2 linked regions of the Nisaea sediminum genome follow. The protein of the gene in region 1 interacts with the protein of each later gene in a pairwise test. Links are inferred from orthologs where the notes say so. Each region holds a gene or a part of one and is shown on either strand. Other genes may lie near its edges. The genes, in order: ligA and leuS.

The links.
Region 2: the proteins of ligA (region 1) and leuS interact in binary tests that used the Escherichia coli proteins (3 or more experiments, as listed by UniProt). The link is inferred for Nisaea sediminum from one-to-one orthologs.

What each region holds. Positions count from the first base shown.
Region 1 is NZ_JACZCQ010000004.1:82,882-92,378, forward strand. Bases 2,879-5,797 are described here. They hold ligA (NAD-dependent DNA ligase LigA), read left to right. Parts: upstream 2,879-3,253; coding sequence 3,254-5,341; downstream 5,342-5,797. Other genes in these bases: recN (DNA repair protein RecN), read left to right, coding at 2,879-3,242; IG122_RS09480 (2'-5' RNA ligase family protein), read right to left, coding at 5,363-5,797. Also shown: lpxC (UDP-3-O-acyl-N-acetylglucosamine deacetylase), read left to right, coding at 1-616; IG122_RS09465 (outer membrane protein assembly factor BamD), read left to right, coding at 738-1,571; more of recN, read left to right, coding at 1,578-2,878; more of IG122_RS09480, read right to left, coding at 5,798-5,908; IG122_RS09485 (DUF2000 family protein), read right to left, coding at 6,319-6,726; IG122_RS09490 (MarR family winged helix-turn-helix transcriptional regulator), read right to left, coding at 6,749-7,162; IG122_RS09495 (DHCW motif cupin fold protein), read right to left, coding at 7,344-7,676; IG122_RS09500 (enoyl-CoA hydratase/isomerase family protein), read right to left, coding at 7,744-8,532; IG122_RS09505 (aminopeptidase P family protein), read right to left, coding at 8,552-9,497. UniProt on the Escherichia coli protein: DNA ligase that catalyzes the formation of phosphodiester linkages between 5'-phosphoryl and 3'-hydroxyl groups in double-stranded DNA using NAD as a coenzyme and as the energy source for the reaction.
Region 2 is NZ_JACZCQ010000006.1:655,388-665,090, reverse strand. Bases 3,797-6,921 are described here. They hold leuS (leucine--tRNA ligase), read left to right. Parts: upstream 3,797-4,140; coding sequence 4,141-6,702; downstream 6,703-6,921. Other genes in these bases: lptE (LPS assembly lipoprotein LptE), read left to right, coding at 6,695-6,921; IG122_RS15175 (DUF3576 domain-containing protein), read left to right, coding at 3,797-4,046. In the rest of the region: IG122_RS15190 (sulfotransferase domain-containing protein), read right to left, coding at 1-711; IG122_RS15185 (JmjC domain-containing protein), read right to left, coding at 731-1,918; IG122_RS15180 (porin), read right to left, coding at 2,072-3,175; more of IG122_RS15175, read left to right, coding at 3,513-3,796; more of lptE, read left to right, coding at 6,922-7,216; holA (DNA polymerase III subunit delta), read left to right, coding at 7,229-8,272; IG122_RS15155 (ParB/RepB/Spo0J family partition protein), read right to left, coding at 8,297-9,361; IG122_RS15150 (ParA family protein), read right to left, coding at 9,364-9,703.

The sequences.
Region 1 (9,497 bases):
GGAAGTCCCGATCATGGACGGCTCCTCCGAGCCCTTCGTCCTGCTGATCGAATGCGCCGGGATCCGCAAGCTTCCCGCGCCGCGCAAGGCGATCCGGGTCCTGAAGCGGGTTTCCGCCGCGGACGACAAGCGGCATATCGAGCTCAGCCCGGACGATCATTTCTCCGTCAATTTCGAGATCGAGTTCGACAGCGCGGCCATCACCGAGAAGCAGCTCGACGTGAAACTGGTGAACGGCACCTTCAACGAGAAGATCAGCGGCGCGCGGACCTTCGGCTTCATGCAGGATATCGACCGCTTGCGGGCCGCCGGTCTCGGCCGTGGCGGTAATCTGGACAATGTGGTGATCGTCGACGGCGACCGGATCCTCAACGAGGGCGGTCTGCGCTTCAAGGACGAGTTCGTGCGCCACAAGATCCTCGACTGTGTCGGCGACCTCTATCTCGCCGGCGCGCCGATTCTCGGCCGCGTCGATGCCTCGAAATCCGGGCATCTGTTCAACAACAAGCTGCTCCGGGAGCTGTTCGCGGACGAAAGCGCCTGGGAGCTGGTCGAGATGACGCCGGAGATGGCGGCAGCCGACCACGACCATCCGCTGCTTGCCGCGACCGCTTAATTCCTCTATCCGATCACACAGGACGGAGCGTTCGGGCCGACCCGCGTCGGCCGGAAGCTAGCCCCTTGGCTACAGCGCCCCGGGACCGTATTTTCTAAGGGCACATGTCCGGGGAAATCCGATGAAGTTCGCCTATGGAGGTCTGGGTCCGCTGCGGCTGAAACGCCTTGCACTGCTGGCCTGCGCCCTTGCTCTCGTCGCCTGTAGCTCCAAAGAGGAGAAGCTCGAATATGTCGAGCGGCCGGTCGAGGAGCTCTACAACGAGGCGGTCGATACCGCGCTCGACGGCGACTACAAGAAGGCTGCGCCGCTGTTCGACGAGGTGGAGCGCCAGCATCCCTATTCCGTCTGGGCCACCCAGGCCCAGCTGATGGCCGCCTACTCGCTCTACCAGAGCAACAAGTACGACGACGCGATCAGCGCGCTCGACCGCTTCATCCAGCTCAATCCGAGCAACCAGAATGTCGATTATGCCTATTACCTGAAGGGGCTCAGCTACTACGAGCAGATCGTCGATGTCGGGCGCGACCAGAAACTGACCCGCAACGCGATGGAGACACTCGACGAACTCGTCCAGCGTTTCCCGGAGAGCAAATATTCCCGCGACGCCCTGCTGAAGATCGATCTCACCCGGAACCACCTTGCCGGCAAGGAGATGGAGATCGGCCGCTTCTACCTGCGCCAGGGCAAATATCTCGCTGCCATCAACCGCTTCAAGAAAGTGGTCGAGGACTACGACACCACCGACCAGGTGCCCGAAGCGCTGCATCGCCTGACCGAGGCCTATACCGCCCTCGGCCTTCACGAACAGGCCCAACGGACCGCGGCCGTACTCGGACACAACTACCCGGGCAGCGAGTGGTACGAGGACAGCTACGCGCTGGTGACCACCGGCAGCAGCCGTGGCGGCGGCAAGGACGACGGCCTCCTCGGTCTCGGGCTCTGGGTTTTCTGACCTGACATGCTGACCGGCCTCACGATCCGCGATGTGGTGCTGATCGACAGGCTCGACCTCGCTTTCGGGCCCGGCCTCTCCGTGCTGACCGGCGAGACCGGTGCCGGCAAGTCGATCCTGCTCGACGCGCTCGGCCTCGCCCTCGGCGCGCGGGCGGACAGCGGCCTGGTGCGCAACGGCGCCAAGCAGGCCGTCGTCACGGCAAGTTTCGAGGTCTCCGACGGCCACGGCTCGGCGGAAATCCTCGAGGAGATGGGGATCGAGGCGGACGGGCCGGTGATCCTCCGCCGCATCCTGACCGCCGACGGCCGCAGCCGCGCCTTCGCCAATGACGAACCGGTGAATGTCGCCACCCTGAAGCGTCTCGGCGAGACCCTGGTGGAGATCCAGGGCCAGTTCGACCAGCGCGGCCTGATGGACCCGGCGACGCACCGCGAGACACTCGATCTGTTCGGCGGTCATGGCAACCTGCTCTCCGCCGTCCGCGCGACGCATGGCGCCTGGAGCGAGGCCCGCACGGCGCATCGCCGGGCGCGCGAGGAGCTGGAAAGGGCGCGCGCCGACGAGGAATTGCTGCGCCACAATGTCGAGGAACTCGACGGCGCCGCGCCCGAGGAGGGCGAGGAGACCCGCCTCGCCTCGGACCGAACGCTGCTGGCGAACGCGGCACAGATTCTCGAGGCGATGAACGGCGCCGCCGGCGCGCTTGAAGGCGAGGACGGCGCCGAGCAGGCGATCGCGGCGGCACAGCGGATTCTGGAGCGGGTGCGCGACCGAGCGGGCGACAGGCTCGAGTCCGTGATCGACGGGCTCGACCGGGCCGCGGCAGAGGTGCAGGAGGCCCAACACGCGCTCAGCCAGATCGCCTCGGACGTCGAGACGGACAGCGGACGGCTCGAGGAGGTTGACGACCGGCTGCATCTGCTCCGCGCACTGGCCCGCAAGCACGATATCGAAGCCGACCGTCTGCCCGAGATCCACCGGGCGCTGTCCGCCCGCCTCGCCGCGCTGGACGATGCCGGCGGCGGCCTCGCCGACCTCGCCCGTGCCGAGGAGAAGGCCCGCGAGGCCTATGTCGCCGCGGCGAAGAGCCTAAGCGCGGCGCGCGAAACCTCGGCTACCCGTCTGGACAAGGCACTGACCGAGGAACTTGCGCCGCTCAAGCTCGACAAGGCGCGGGTGAAGACGGAGCTGGAGCCGCTCGCCGAGAGCGACTGGGGCGCCGGCGGCACCGAGCGCGTGAGCTTCCAGGTCTCCACCAACCCCGGGGCGCCCTTCGGCCCGCTCGCCCGGATTGCGTCCGGCGGCGAACTCTCGCGCTTCCTGCTCGCCCTGAAGGTCGTGCTCTCCGAGGCCAACCCGGTCTCGACCCTGATATTCGACGAGGTCGACAGCGGGGTTGGCGGCGCGGTCGCGGCGGCGGTCGGCGAACGGCTCGCCCGGCTCGGATCGGAGACCCAGGTTCTGGTCGTCACCCACTCGCCGCAGGTCGCGGCGCGCGGCGTCCGGCACTGGCATGTCGCCAAGCAGGCAGACGGTGAACTGGTCAAGACCGCGGTCTCCCAGCTCGCCGCAAGCGAGCGCCGCGAGGAGCTGGCCCGCATGCTCTCCGGCGCGACCGTGACCGACGAAGCGCGGGCGGCAGCCGACAGTCTACTCCATCCAGCCTGAGGACGAGACCCATGGCAGCGCCGGCAGACCAGAAGGCGGTCGATACCCTTTCCCGCGCAGAGGCTGATTTCGAGCTGCGCTGGCTCGCGGCACAGATCGCGAAACACGACGCGCTCTATCACCAGAAAGATGCGCCCGAAATCAGCGACGCGGATTACGACGCGATGCGCCGCCGCAACGATGAGATCGAGGCCCTCTTCCCGGATCTGATCCGTCCCGACAGCCCATCCCGGCGGGTCGGCGCGGCGCCTGCCGCCGGATTCTCCAAGGTCCGCCACCAGCGGCCGATGCTGTCGCTCTCCAACGCCTTCTCGGAAGAGGACGTGCGGGACTTCGTCGGCCGTATCCGCCGCTTCCTCAGTCTCGCCGAAGAGGAGCCAGTGGCGCTGGTCGCCGAACCGAAGATCGACGGCCTCTCCGCCTCGCTGCGCTACGAGAACGGCAGGTTCGTTCTCGGTGCGACCCGCGGCGACGGCACCGAGGGCGAGGACATCACACGAAACCTGCAGACAATTTCCGACATTCCGGCCGAATTGCCGGAGGGTGCGCCCGCCGTCTTCGAGGTGCGCGGCGAGGTCTTCATGAGCAAGGCGGATTTCTCCGCCCTCAATCAGCGGCAGGAAGAGGCCGGAAAGAAGGTCTTCGCCAATCCGCGCAACGCGGCCGCGGGTTCGGTGCGGCAGCTCGATCCCTCGATCACCGCCAGCCGCCCGCTGCGCTTCTTCGCCTATTCCTGGGGCGAGGTCTCCGAAATGCCGGCGGACACCCAGCGCGGGTTCCTGGACCGGCTGGAGCAGTGGGGCTTCGTCATCAACCCGATGACCCGGCTCTGCGACGGTGCCGATACCGCTCTCAAAGCCTATGAAGAAATCGGCCACGCCCGTCCGACGCTCGACTACGATATCGACGGCGTCGTCTACAAGGTCGACCGGCTGGACTGGCAGGACCGGCTCGGCATGGTCAGCCGGGCGCCGCGCTGGGCCATCGCCCACAAGTTCCCGGCCGAGCAGGCGGAGACCATCCTCGAGAAGATCGAGATCCAGGTCGGCCGCACCGGCGCCCTCACCCCGGTCGCGCGGCTGACGCCGATTACCGTCGGCGGCGTCGTTGTTTCCAACGCCACCCTGCATAACGAGGACGAGATTCGTCGAAAGGATGTGCGCGTCGGCGATACGGTCGTCATCCAGCGCGCCGGCGACGTCATCCCGCAGGTCGTCCGCGTGGTCGAGGAGCGCCGCCCGGAAGGCACCGAAACCTACATTTTCCCCGATCATTGCCCGGTCTGCGGCAGCGAGGCGGTGCGCCCCGAGGGCGAGGCGATCCGACGCTGCACCGGCGGCCTGATCTGTGCCGCCCAAGCGGTCGAGCGGCTGAAGCATTTCGTCTCGCGCGACGCCTTCGACATCGAGGGACTAGGCGCCAAGCAGGTCGAGGCCTTCTACGAGGACGGGCTGATCAAGCAGCCGGGCGACATCTTCCGCCTGAAGACCCATGCGGACGTGCTGATGGAGCGCGAGGGGTGGGGCGAGAAGTCCGTGACCAACCTGCTCGCCGCCATCGAGGAGCGCCGGAATATCGGTCTCGACCGGCTGATCTACGCCCTCGGCATTCGCCAGGTCGGCCAGGCGACCGCCAAGCTGCTCGCCGCCAATTACGGCACGCTGGAGGCCCTGACCGCAGCGATGCTGGAATCGAGCGATCCCGAGTCGGAAGCCTATGCCAACCTGATCAATATCGACCAGATCGGCCCGTCGGTTGCGGAAGACCTGACGGCCTTCTTCCACGAAGACCATAACCGGGAAGTCCTGCGCGATCTTGAGAATGAGCTGAAGATCGGCAGTTTCGAGCTGCAGGTCGCCGACGACAGCCCGGTCGTGGGCAAGACCGTGGTCTTCACCGGCACCCTCACCTCGGTCAGCCGCAACGAGGCCAAGGCAAAGGCCGAATCCCTCGGCGCCAAGGTCGCGGGATCGGTCTCGAAGAAGACGGACTACGTGATTGTCGGCGCCGATGCGGGCTCCAAGGCGCGCAAGGCCGAGGAACTCGGGGTCGCGATCCTCACCGAGGAAGAGTGGTTGGAGATGATCGGGGCCTCCTAGACGAGACGGCGATCAGAGTCTTCAAGGTGTGCCGAGCGGTATCGTCGCGGAGACCGACCAGAGTCCCTGACTGTTATCCATCAAGGCGATCTCGCGGATATGCGCGCCGACCGGAAGAAGCCCGCCGGCGGCGATGGCGAGTTCCTCCGCGATGCTTTCGCGCCTCGACGGATCGGAGACCGAAGCGACCGTCAGATGGGGGACGACATCCGGATGCCTGCCTTCATAGGGCTGGTACTCCGGAAAGGCTTCCCGGACGCTCTCCGTCAATGCCCGAAAGCGCGCGTCCGGCTCCGGCGCGAGATAAATAAGGCCGGGAAACTGCCTGATCCCGGACAGCTTGCAGTCAAACGGCAGGTGCTGGCCGAAACAGGCCGCAAGCCGCCGCACGATGCCGTCGTCGATGAGCTCCGGCGTCATGAAGGGGTAAAGCACCGTCACATGCGCCGGCACGCCGGCGGCGGCCGACGGGTCATAAACGGCCCTGAACGGCGCCACGAGCGTCTCCGCCTCCGGCAGCAGGACGACGAGCGCCGATTGCGCTTCGGGTATCGGCCATCTCTTCATTCTTGCTCCCCATTCGTCATCCCTGGGCCCCGGCCTACGCCGGGGTAACGGTCTGGGATGGGTACCGAACACCGCCTTGTCATTCTCCAGACGGGACGAGAATGCATCGGGCCATGTAATTGACGCATATCAACCCTGAGATTTCTCGATTACTCGGTTTGCAGTAGATCGCCTATCTGTTTGTCAGCAACGGCGAACGAGCGACGGGCTCAGTGCCTCTAACCCCCGAGGAGGTTGCGATGACGAGTTTCCACTATGTCGGTTTATCCCATATGGCCGCGATCGGCGTTCTTACGCTGGTTCTCGCCATCGTTGCCGGATGAGCCCGAACGAAAGCCTTACAAATCCCCTCCCCTAAAAACGGGTTCCGGAAACGGAGTCCGTTTTTTTATGCGCGGCGGATCGGTGCATCAGCTCTGCAGCCTGGCTCCCTTGGTGACCTTGTCGACCAGCTTCCTTTCGTCGCGGATCGCAAGCCCGACGACCGGCATCTCGCTGGCAGCATGCTTTTTCACCGTCGCCCGGTTCGCGGCGTCGTGGCCGGTCGCGAACATGTCCTCGATATAGAGCGACATTCGAACGTCGCGAGCGAGCGCACGCTCATAGATCTTCTTGATGCCCGCGGCGTCGGCAGAGAGCACGATCACCGGCTGGATCAGGAGCGGGTTATAGAGATTGCCTTCAGCGTCCTCGTAGGCCTCGCCCATCAGCTCCGCGCGCCCGCCGACAATCCCGCTGGTCAGGAACGCGGTCACATTGAGCTTCTGCCAGAGCACGAGGTCGTCCCTGAGGACCAGCGCCACCTTGGTATCGAACATCTGTCTTTCCCGTGTTTGAAATTCAACGCCCGGAGAGCGCGCGGAGGCCTTCGAAAACCGTCCCGGCCGATGGGCCGAGCATGTCGCGGGCCTCGCGGTTGAGCGTGTCCATGGCCTCGTCGAGCGGTTCCGCGAGGGCCCGCGCTCTATCCGTGAGTTCGAGCCGGTAGATCCGGCGGTCCGCCGGATCGTCCCGGCGCTCGACCAAACCGGCTTTCTCGAGGCGGTCGAGGATCCCGGTGATGGTCGCCGCGTCGATTGCAAGCCGGTCGCCAACTTCCCTGGCAGTCTGGCCTCCGGAGCCGGAGAGCACCTTCAGCACCACATATTGCGGCGGCGTCACGTCAAACTGTGCGAGCAGTTCCTTTGCCCGGCGGGAGATCCGCTGAGCCGCCTTGCCGACAAGAAAGCTGACGCACTCCTCGACTCGTTCCATCTCCGCTCCACCGTGCCGTCATTTCATTTGCAAACATATAACTATTATACAAATAATTTGTATACGAATTATATTCTGACGAAAACATTCAGTTTCTTGCACCAATCCGTATTACACAGCCGCACGATGCGGCCGTTCGAAAATAGACAGAGTTGTGAGGTGGGCTGACTCCGCGGCCGGACTAATCAACGATGAAAAGCTTGGCCCCGGTCCGGGTCGATGAACGGTGTGCGGGATCCCCGAAATCGGATACCTGATAGCTCATGCCGGGCGTCAGGACGAAACGCCGCCCGTCACGCAGCTCGGTTTCAAGCTCTCCCTCGAGCACATAGAGGATATGGCCCCGATCGCACCAGTGATCGGCCAGATAGCCCGGCGTGTATTCCACCTGGCGGATACGGATGTCGCCCATAGCGAGTGTGCGCCACAGGGCCTCGCCCGTTTCGCCCGGATGTACCGTCGGCTCGACCGCGGTCCAGTCAACGACGGTAAAAGGATTGTCGGGAAGTTTCATGGGTTCGGGTCTCTACAAATTCCCATAAGCACGAAAAGGAATGGCGCACCGGTGATGCCCCGACCGCTCAGCGGCCCTTGAAGTTCGGCTTCCGTTTGTTGAGGAAGGCGTCGAGGCCCTCGCGGCCGTCCTCGGTCTGGGCGAGTTCCGCGATGGTCCGGGTCTCGTCCTCCATCTGGGCCTCCACCGACTGCTGAAAACTGGAGGCGAGCAGCCGCTTCACGCCGCCATAGGCGCGGGTCGGTCCCTTGGCGAATCTCTGCGCGAGCTTCGTCGCCTCGTCGGCGAGATCGTCATCTTCGACGACGCGGGTGACGATACCCCAGTCCTGAGCCTCGTCCGCACTGAGCGTGCGGTTCGTCAGCATCAGTTCCATCGCCCGCCGCATGCCGACGACACGGGGCAGGAAGTAGCTGGAGCTGCCGTCCGGCGAGAGGCCGGCGGCGGTATAGGCCATCTTGAACTGCGCCGATTTCGCCGCCAGCACGATGTCCCCGATCAGCGACAGGCTGAAGCCGGCACCAGCCGCCATGCCCTGGACCGCGACCACGACCGGCGAGTTCAGCCGGTGCAGCCGGGAGACGGCGGCGTGGAAATAGGCCGTGGTTTCCTTCAGGCAGGCGCCGATCCGATCGCTCTGGGATTCGAAATATTTCAGGTCGCCGCCGAAGCCGAAGACCGTACCGCTGGCATCGAGGATGACGGCGCGGACATCGGGGTCCTCGCTGGCATTGATCGAGGCTTCGAGCAATTCGTGCGCGAGCGCCAGATTCACCGCATGCCCGGCTTCGGGCCGGTTGAGCGTGATTCGGGCAACACCGTCGGTCGCCTCGTAGAGAATGGTCTCATAGGCCATCTTAGTCTCCCCTCTGCCCCTATCCCTGTGACATTTCCTTGCCGGCCAGCGGCGCGGTCGCATCGACCAGCCAGGCCGCGGTTTCCGGATCGAGTTCCGGGCCCAGCGTATCGCGGACCCGTGCATGATAGGCGTCGAGCCAGGCGATCTCGTGACGATCAAGCAGCGAGAGGTCGATCAGCGCCCGGTCGATCGGCGCCAGCGTCAGGGTCTCGAAGCCGAGCATCGGCCTCTCCGCGCCCGCGACCTCACGCTCCTCGACAAACACAAGGTTTTCAATCCGGATGCCGAAAGCGCCCGCCCTGTAGTAGCCGGGTTCGTTGGAGATGATCATTCCGGGCTTCAGTTCCGCCCCGCCTCCGGTCTTGGAGATCCGCTGCGGCCCCTCATGCACGCCGAGATAGGCGCCGACCCCGTGCCCGGTTCCGTGATCGTAGTCAAGACCGGCCGCCCAGAGCGCACGCCGCGCCAGAGCATCTAGCTGGCCTCCGGTCGTCCCTGCCGGGAATACCGCCTCGGAGAGTGCGATCATGCCCTTCAGCACCAGGGTGAAGCAGCGCTGCTCCTCGTCGCCGACGACACCGGTCGACAATGTGCGGGTGATGTCGGTCGTGCCGTCGAGATATTGCGCGCCGGAATCGACCAGATAGATCTCTCCCGGATTGAGGTTCCGGTTGCTTTCCTCGGTCACCCGGTAATGCACGATCGCACCGTTCGGACCGGCGCCGGAAATGGTGTCGAAGCTCGGCCCGCGGAACATCTCGTGCTCGGCCCGGAAGCCGTGCAGCCGCTCGACCAGCGTCATCTCGTCGAGCCCGCCCTGATGCGCCCTGGCCGCGAACCAGCAGAGGAAACGCGCATAGGCGAGGCCGTCGCGGAGATGCGCCGCCCGAACGCCGGTCAGCTCGACATCGTTCTTCATCGCCTTCGCGGCGATGATCGGATCGGCTTCCGTATCCAGTTTC
Region 2 (9,703 bases), on another replicon or contig:
CTTCTGCGATTGGTGGACCCGCTCGCGGAAACCGGTCTGCTTTTCCTGGCCGGCAACCACGGAGAAGCTGCTGTTGCGGATCGCGCGCTTCAGCCTTTCGGGATCCTTCGGGACGCCGAGATACCGCATGAAGGCGCCGAACGGTTTGGTCGGATTCTTCGCCATCGCCTCGTATTTCAGGGTCAGCGGATTGAAATTCTCCACCGCGTGCCAGCTCCGGTAATGATCGGTCCAAGTGCCAAGTACCTGGAACACGGCGGCCTTTGTCGTCCGCGTCGTCTGCAGATAGGAGGTCATGGCTTCCACCGCGTCGTCCAGGGAAAGCCGGTAGTGATCGGCATAGGAGACCGTCACGTCATAGACGTTGCGCACGACATAGACGGCGCCGGCCGTATGCTCCAGATGAATGAGCGGCCGGCCTTCATGCATCATCAGCGCGTTGTGCGTCTTCACGATCGCGGTTTCCGGCTGCGATGCCCAGGATTTCTGCAGCGGCTCGCGAAGCGCATGGATATCCGCATCGCTCAGCTGTGCGAGCGACTTGCCGGCGATCTGTTCATAGAGCGGCCCCATCATGTCGCCGAACCGCACGACCCCGAGATCGTTGATCGAAGCCGGCTCCGGGCTGTTCCGGAACAGATTCTCGATGAAGATCCGGAGCCAGGTGTTGCCCGACTTGGGAAAGGAGGCGAGCCAGAGAATGCCGCTCATCGCGCTGTTTCCGACCCCGTCATCCGCGCAACCGCCAGATCACCCCGTGTTTGGCGAGCGCCCCCAGGAGAGCCTCGAACTGCGGAACCCGGTCGGGGAAGGCGGCACGAAGATCCGAAAGCCAGATTTCTTCGGACCCGACGATCTTTTCGACGACCGCGTAATCCTCTTTCGCGATGTCGAGGCTGAAGCCCTCGCCGGTCAGGCTCGCCGCCTGTCCCCTGCGCGCCAGTTTCACCGGGCGGCGGGTCACCATGAAATAAATATCGGGCGTGCGGTCCGGAAGATTGTGGCGCACCACCTTGTCAGCCACTTGCGCCATCAGATAGCCGCGAACGTGATTGTGGAACTCCGGCCGCGCCATATGCTCGGCGACCCTCTTGCCGAGCTCCGTGATGTAGTTGGCCAGATCGTCCCCGTCATCGAAATGTGGGATTCGCTTCCGGAAGAATTCGTCCTGGTGCAGGTAGGGGGTCAGCATGTTCACCGAAGCATGGCCGTCGACATAGGTGGCGCCGAAGGACAGGTGCAGCGATGCGGTATCCGTGGTCATCGCGTCGTGATAGAGCCCGCGCGGTAGATAGAGCACATCCCCCGGCTGCATCACGATCTGCTGCATGACCTCGCCTCTCTGCTGACTATGCTGCTCGCGCGAGAAATCCGTCGGGCGGGCCCGCGGGACGTCGTTCGCTTCATTCACCCGGCCGCGGTAGATGTTCCAGGTCTTCTCGCCCTCGATCTGGATCGCGAAGACGCACATCGTGTCGAAGTGTGAGTTGTAGGCCTGAACGCTGTTCCAGGAGCAATAGGCGTTGCAGGAGGCGTGCGTGCCGGTCAGCCGTTCGATGAAGCGCGTGGCGTCCTGGACCGACGGATGAATCCCCTCGATGAAATCGAGAACCAGGCTGGCGCCCTTGGACATCAGGAAGCGGACGCGCTCGGGATCCGGAACAAGAACGCTGGCTCCCCTACGGTCGCGGCCGGGTTTGCAGTACTGCTCGGAGGGCAGGATATCGCCGTTGACGGCCATTTCCAGGAAGCTTGCGTTCCACAGTTTCGAGCGGTTGATCAGATCGTTCATCTGCTCCCAGCTGAAGAGCGCGTCGATCGGATCGAAAGAGCCTTTTTCGAAGTAATAGGCCTTGTCCCAGTAATCGCTCAAGAACTGGTCGCGGGTGATTTTCTTGAAGAAATTCTCGAACTGCACGCTCTCGCCCCCTCATTCCGATCTGCTTCGGATGTGTATATCAGGGGCAGGGGAAGTTCCAAAGCGCCAGACGGCAAATCAGATACATGCCGCAAAAAAGAAAAGGGGCCGCACAAGGCGGCCCCTTCCCGTAGTCCGTAATCCGAAACCGGATTAGAAGGACAGCTTCATGCCGACGACGAAGTAGGTGCCATCGGTACCTTCCGCGCCGGTGTTGTCGGTGTCGAACTCGGTGTGGCCGAGGGTGGCCGCAGCGGTCACGCCCGGGCCGAGCGCGTACTTGCCGGACAGAGCATAGGTGTTCTGTTCGCCAGTACCGGAGGTCACACCAGCAGTGGTGGAGCCTTCACGCTCGCCGTGGTACCAGCCGAGGCTGACGCCCCACGGGCCAGAGGCATAAGCGACGCCGAGGTTGTAGCCTTCTTCGTCCAGGGCATCGGTGGTGCCTTCGGACTTGGCATAGGACGCGCCGGCGGAGAAGCCGCCGAAGCCGACGGTCAGGCCGAGGGCCCAAGCAGCCGGGTCATCCTGGCCAGCGGTCGCACCTTCGGTGAACGCACCGTAACCACCGGAAACGCCGAGGTCGAAGCCGCCGAGGTCACGCTTGAAGTTGGCACCGATCGCATAGCCGTCAGAGAAGCTGGCGTTGCGGTCCGGCTGGGCATTCGCGTCCTGGTTGGTGTCCGGAATGTAGGACACACCAAGCTGGAAGCCTTCGATACGCGGCGTGTAGTAGGTCAGCTTTTCGGAGTCGTTGGTCCGGTTCGGCTCAACGTTGGTGGAACCGAACGGGCTGCGGAAGGAACCGCCGGAGACGGTGGACGGCTGAGTCACCCAGTCGCCCTGGTCACCAGAGTTGATGCCGATGCCATACTCGTCCGGAGCATAGTTCATCTTGTAGAGAGCGGAGTTCTCGGAACCCAGGTTGATCTCACCAAAGTTGCCTTTGACGATCAGGTAGGATTCGTCGATCTGGTCGCTGCCGTTGTGGTTGGCTTCCAGCTGGACGTTGATGCCGACAGAGATGCCGTTGTCCAGGGTGGTCATGCCGGTGAAGTGGATTTCGGAGTCGGACTTGACGTCGAAACCGCTGAAGTCGCTGGTGACGCCAGTGCCTTCGTCCTGAGAGACGTAGCCGAACCACTGTTCCATGTAACCGCCGACCGACACTTTGAGCTTTTCAGCAGCGTCAGCGGACGGCGAAGCGATCATGCCAGCGGCAACAATCGCGGTCGTTCCGAGAAGAATCTTTTTCATTTTCCCCTACTCCCGAGAGTCGTCGGTTGAATTAACGCGGTCAGTTGAATGCAGATGAACTGCTTAACCCCCTAACCTGACGTCAAAGCATCACTATTCGGTCCCCCAGTGACCGTCAAGAAAGACAGGCCGGACATTTATGCAAATCTGTCTCAATGTGGCGAAAATGCCACAAACCCATGGCACATCGGGGATTTATCGGATTTAGTGCCAACTCGGCCGCTGCCTCCACATGGCAAGTTGTTCCAAACCGACAGAAACGGTAAAAGGCGTCTCGACCACATGAAAAACGCGAGTGCGAATCTTGACTGATTTGAGGATTCCGGGGCTTTTGGGAATGTGCGGCCGACTGAAATACGCGGCGTTGCTGGGCGTGTTCGCCCTGGCGGCATGCGAAGGCGCGGATATCGAATACGAATATCCGCGCTCCGGGCCGGGCGGGCGTCCGACCTACGAGAAAGAATCGAAGGTCTTCGGCGAGGACGGTTTCACACTCTTCGGAGAGGATGCCGACACGCAGAAGCAGCAGGGGGCGCTCGGTTCGGGCATCGCGGTGAACAGCTTTCTCTGGCGCGCCTCGCTCGACACCATTTCCTTCATGCCGCTGGCATCCGCGGATCCGTTCGGCGGCGTGATCATCACCGACTGGTACTCGCCGCCGGATACCCCGAACGAGCGCTTCAAGATCAATATCTTCATCCTCGACCGGGCGCTCCGCTCCGACGGCGTGCGTGCAAAGGTGTTCAAGCAACGCCTCGCGGGCGACGGGCAGTGGCAGGATATCGGAACCGAGGAGAAGCTCCATCGGGATCTCGAGGACGCCATCCTTACGCGAGCGCGCCAGCTCCGTATCGGCTCCACCGGGAACTGACGCAGAAGAGCGGACCCTAGACAGCCCGGCGCCCACAGGGAGCCGGTTTTGAAGACGATCAGGCGCCTGGGGCGCCAAAGACCAAGGCCGAGAGATGTCCCGTTACAATTTCCGCGAAACCGAAGCAAAGTGGCAGCATGTCTGGGAAGAACAGCATTGCTTCGAAGTGAGCGAAGACCCGGACAAGCCGAAATACTATGTCCTCGAGATGTTCCCCTATCCGTCGGGCCGCATCCATATGGGGCATGTGCGGAACTATACGCTCGGCGATCTCGTAGCACGCTACAAGAAGGCAAGGGGCTTCAACGTCCTGCACCCGATGGGCTGGGACGCCTTCGGTCTGCCGGCGGAGAACGCGGCATTCGAGCGCGGCGTGCATCCGGCGAAATGGACGCATGAGAACATCGCCTCCATGCGCGAGCAGCTCAAAAGCATGGGCCTCTCCTACGACTGGCGGCGGGAGATCGCGACCTGCGATCCGTCCTATTACCGTCATGAGCAAAAGATGTTTCTCGACTTCTACAAGGCGGGCCTCGCCTACAAGAAGGAGAGCTGGGTCAACTGGGACCCGGTCGAGAACACGGTGCTCGCCAACGAGCAGGTGATCGACGGCATGGGCTGGCGCTCCGGCGCGCCGGTCGAGAAGCGCCTGCTCTCGCAATGGTTCCTGAAGATCACGGAATATGCCGACGAGCTGCTGGAAGCGCTCGATGGTCTCGACCGCTGGCCCGACCGGGTCACCCTGATGCAGCATAACTGGATCGGTAAGTCGGACGGTGCACGGGTCTTCTTCAAGCTGAAGGACAGCCAAGAAAAGCTCGAGGTCTTCACCACGCGTCCCGATACGCTCTACGGCGCATCCTTCTGCGCCATCGCGGCGAACCACCCGATCGCGGCGCAAGTGGCGGAGAGCAACCCGGCCCTGAAAGACTTCATCGCCGAGTGCAACCGCATGGGCACCAGCGAGACCGAGATCGAGACGGCAGAGAAGAAAGGCTTCGATACCGGGCTCAAGGTCGTGCATCCGCTCGACGAGAGCTGGGAACTGCCGGTCTATGTCGCCAACTTCGTGCTGATGGAGTACGGCACCGGCGCGATCTTCGGCTGCCCGGCGCACGATCAGCGCGACCTCGACTTCGCCCGCAAGTACGATTTGCCGGTGACGCCGGTTGTGCTTCCGCCCGATGCCGATGCCGCGAGTTTCGAGGTCGGGACCGAAGCCTATGTCGGTCCGGGCAAGATCTACAATTCGGACTTCCTCAACGGGCTCTCGGTCGACGAAGCGAAATCGAAAGTGGCCGAGCGTCTGCAGGCGATGGGTTGCGGTGAGAAGACGACGACCTACCGTCTCCGCGACTGGGGCGTTTCCCGTCAACGCTACTGGGGCTGTCCGGTTCCTTTCATTCACTGCCCGGATTGCGGCGAGGTTCCGGTTCCGGAAGCGGATCTCCCGGTCGAACTGCCGGAAGACGTCGAGTTCGAAGGCGCAGGCAACCCGCTCGACCGCCATCCGACCTGGAAACACGTCACCTGCCCGAGCTGCGGCGGCAAGGCCGAGCGCGAGACCGACACCTTCGACACTTTCTTCGAATCCTCCTGGTACTTCGCGCGCTTCGCCGACGCCCAGGCGGAGAATGCTTTCTCCAGGGACGCGGCGGAGTACTGGCTGCCGGTCGACCAGTATATCGGCGGCATCGAGCACGCGGTCCTGCATCTGCTCTATTCCCGCTTCTTCACCCGCGCGCTGAAGAAGTGCGGCTACCTCAATCTGGACGAGCCCTTCGCCGGCCTGATGACCCAGGGCATGGTCTGTCACGAGACCTACAAGGATGAAAAAGGCGCCTGGCTGTTTCCGACCGAGGTGAAGAAGGAAGGCTCCGGCTTCGTCAAGGCGGCCGACGGAACGCCCGTCAAGGCCGGCCGCATCGAGAAGATGAGCAAGTCGAAGCGCAATGTGGTCGATCCGGAGAACATCATCGGCAGCTACGGCGCCGATACGGCCCGGCTCTTCATGCTGTCGGACTCGCCGCCGGAGCGCGATCTCGAATGGACCGAGTCCGGGGTCGAGGGATCCTGGCGCTATCTCAGCCGTCTCTGGCGCCTGATCACCGAGCCGGCGAAACCCTTCGCGCCGCGCGGCGCCGCGCGTCCGTCCGAACTTTCCGGCAAGGCGGAAGCGGCCGAGAAGGCCGTGCACAAGGCGATCAAGGGCATCGGCGAGGCGATCGAACGGTTCCGTTTCAACACAGCCGTCGCCCAGGTGCGTGAACTCAGCAACACGCTGGCGGATCTCGACGGTGACGACGAAGGTTCCGCCTGGGCCCGCCGTTTCGGCTACGAGACCCTCGTCCGGCTCATCGAACCGATGGTTCCGCACATCGCCGAGGAGCTCTGGGTCGAACTGGGCGGCGAAAGCCTGCTCACAAGCGAGCCCTGGCCCGTCTTTAGCGAGGATTTGGTACGCGACGACACGCTTACCATCGCCGTACAGGTCAACGGAAAGTTGCGCGGGACAATAGACGCCGCACGCGATGCGGACAAAGCCGGCGTCGAGGAGGCCGCACTGGCACTCGAGAACGTGCAGAAGATCCTCGAAGGCAAGGCACCGCGCCGCGTGATCGTCGTACCGAACAAGATTGTGAACATCGTTGCCTAGAGCGCTCACCGCCTCCGTCCTGGTTCTTCTCCTCGCCCTCGGCGCCTGCGGGTTCCAGCCGGTCTATGGGAAACGGTCCGGCGATACCGGGCGGCAGAGTGCCGTCACCGAGGATCTCGCCTCCATTGCGATATCGCCGATCTCGGACCGGGCCGGTCAGCTCCTGCGCAACAGCCTGCTCGACAAGTTGACCCCGCGGGGGACACCGGGCCGGGCCCGCTACCGGCTCGATGTCGGCCTCAGTGAGACCCGATCCAACTTGGTGATCCTGAAGGACTCGACGTCGACCTTCGCGAAGGTACGGTTCGCCGCCACCTTCATCCTGGTCGATCTGGAGACCGGACAGCCGGTGCACCGCGGACAGTCCGAGTCCACGACGACCTTCAACCGGGTGGATTCGGATTTCGCCACGCTGTCCGCCGAGAAAGACGCACGCCGCCGTGCCGCCGACGAGATCAGCGAGGACATCCGGCTGCGTCTCGGCCTCTACTTCAATCGTATCCGCGGCTCCTGACGGAGACCGGCGATGAAGCTGAAATCGAACGAGATTGCTGGTTTCATCCGCCGCCCGCCGGAGCATGTCCGGGCCATCCTGATATACGGGCCGGACGGCGGCCAGGTTCGTGAAATCTCCGACCAGATCGCCAAGACCGTCGTCGAGAATCTCGCCGACCCGTTCCAGGTCGCCGACCTCGTGCCGGAAAGCCTGAAAGACGAGCCGAGCCGCATCGCGGACGAGGCCGCCGCGATCTCGCTGACCGGCGGGCGGCGGCTGGTAAGGCTCCGTGGCGCGACCGATACGGTGACCGCCTCGGCCGAACTCGCGCTGGGCACCGAGACCGGCGACAGCCTCGTGATCATCGAGGCGGGAGCGCTCGAGGCGCGTTCGAAACTGCGCAAGCTCTTCGAGACCGAGAAACATGCAGCGGCCATCCCCTGCTATCTCGACAGCGGCGCCGGCCTCGACGCAGTCATACGGGAGACCCTCGCGAGCTTCGAGGTGCGCGCCACACCGGACGCCCTCGCGTACATGATCGCGCATCTCGGCGGCGATCGGCGGGTAACCCGCTCCGAGATCGAGAAGCTGGCGCTCTATGTCGGCAAGGGAGGCGAGGCGAGCCTGGAGGACGCCCAGCAGCTCGTCGGCGACAGCAGCGCCCTCGCCCTGGACCAGATCGCCCTTGCGGTCGCGAGCGGCGATGTGGCCACAGCGGATCGCATGTTGCAGCGCGGCTATGCCGACGGATTGAACGCGATCGCTGTCCTTCGTGCGGTGCTGAGGCACTTTCAGCGGCTGCATCGGGCGGCGGCGCATATGGCGGACGGGGACAGCGCCGATCAGGCGGTGCAGAAACTGCGGCCGCCTCTCTTTTTCGCGGTGAAACCGGCCTTCATGGCGCAGCTCAGGGCCTGGCCGATCCAGCGCCTGCGTCTTGCCCTCACCCGCCTCGCGGAAGCCGAGACCCAGTGCAAGTCGACCGGCACGCCGGATCTTGCCGTCGCCGGACAGACCCTGCTCGGCCTCGCCTACAGCGCGGCGCGTAGCCGGGCCCGGGCACCCGGCCGGTAACCGTCGCGGTTCTCGCCAGGAAAATCAGGATGACGGGGTCGTCTCGCCGTCTTCGATCAGCTCGCTGAAATCGATCGAGTTGCCGTCGGCCTTCGCGATCTCTTCCGCCGTCTCCTGATCGTAGTCGGGCACGTCCCCGAGAAAGCCGCTCATCGCAGGCGAACCGAAGTCGGCACTCACCGTACGCGGCGCCGACATGATCGCGAGCAGCGCGTCGAGCTGCTCCAAGCTCTCGTACTGGATCATCAGCGCGCCCGACTGGCCGTCGACGCCTGTCGCGATCTCCACATGCATGCCGAGCTTCTGGGACAGATCCTGCTCCAGCGCCCTGGTGTCGGCATCCTTCTCGACCGAAGCCTTCCGGCGAGCCTGCTTCGGCGCGGTCTGACCGGACGGCTGCTTTTCCTTCTGAACGAGGCGTTCTGTCTCGCGGACATTGAGCTTCCGGCGCACTACCTCGGCCGCCAGCGCCGCCGGATTCTCCGCCGTCAGCAGCGCGCGGGCATGGCCGGCGCTGATCTCGCCGGCATCGAGATAACCGCGTACTTCCGTCGGTAGCGCCAGCAGGCGCATGGTGTTGGCAACATGGCTGCGGCTCTTGCCGACCGCCCGCGCAACGTCCTGCTGGGAGTGTCCATGCTCCTCGACCAGACGGTGATAGCCCTCGGCTTCTTCGAGCGGATTGAGGTCCTCGCGCTGGACGTTCTCGATGATCGCGATCTCGAGCGCTTCGCGATCGTCGAACTCACGTATATGCGCCGGGATCTCGTGCAGCTGGGCGCGCTGGGCCGCGCGCCAACGGCGCTCGCCGGCGATGATCTCGAACGTGCCGGACTGGTCCGGATCGCGGCGCAGCAGGATCGGCTGGATGACGCCCTTCTCGCGGATGCTGTCCGCCAGCGCGTCCAGTTCCTCCTCGTCGAAGATCCGGCGCGGCTGGAAGCGGCCCGGATGCACCTTCTCGATCGGAACCGACCTGCTCTGCTGCAGCCGGTCGACGGAGCCGCCATCCGTCTCGCCCTCACCGAGGAGCGAGGCGAGCCCGCGGCCGAGCCGCCGGTTCTTGGCGCTGGCGCTGCCGTTTTCCATGCTCACGCGGCGATGCTCCTTTCGCGCTTCATGACTTCGCTGGCCAGATGGATATAGGCCTGCGAGCCCGAGCAGCGCATATCATAGACGATGACCGGCAGCCCGTGCGAGGGCGCCTCGGAGACCCGGACGTTGCGCGGGATCACGGTGCGGTAGACCTTGTCGCCGAAATGCTCCCGCACGTCCTCGGCCACCGCGATGGAGAGATTGTTGCGGCGGTCGAACATGGTCAGCACCACGCCCTGGATCTCCAGGTCCGGATTGAAGGCGGTGCGCACGCGCTCCACCGTCCGCATCAGCTGGCTGAGACCCTCCAGTGCGTAGAACTCGCACTGCAGCGGC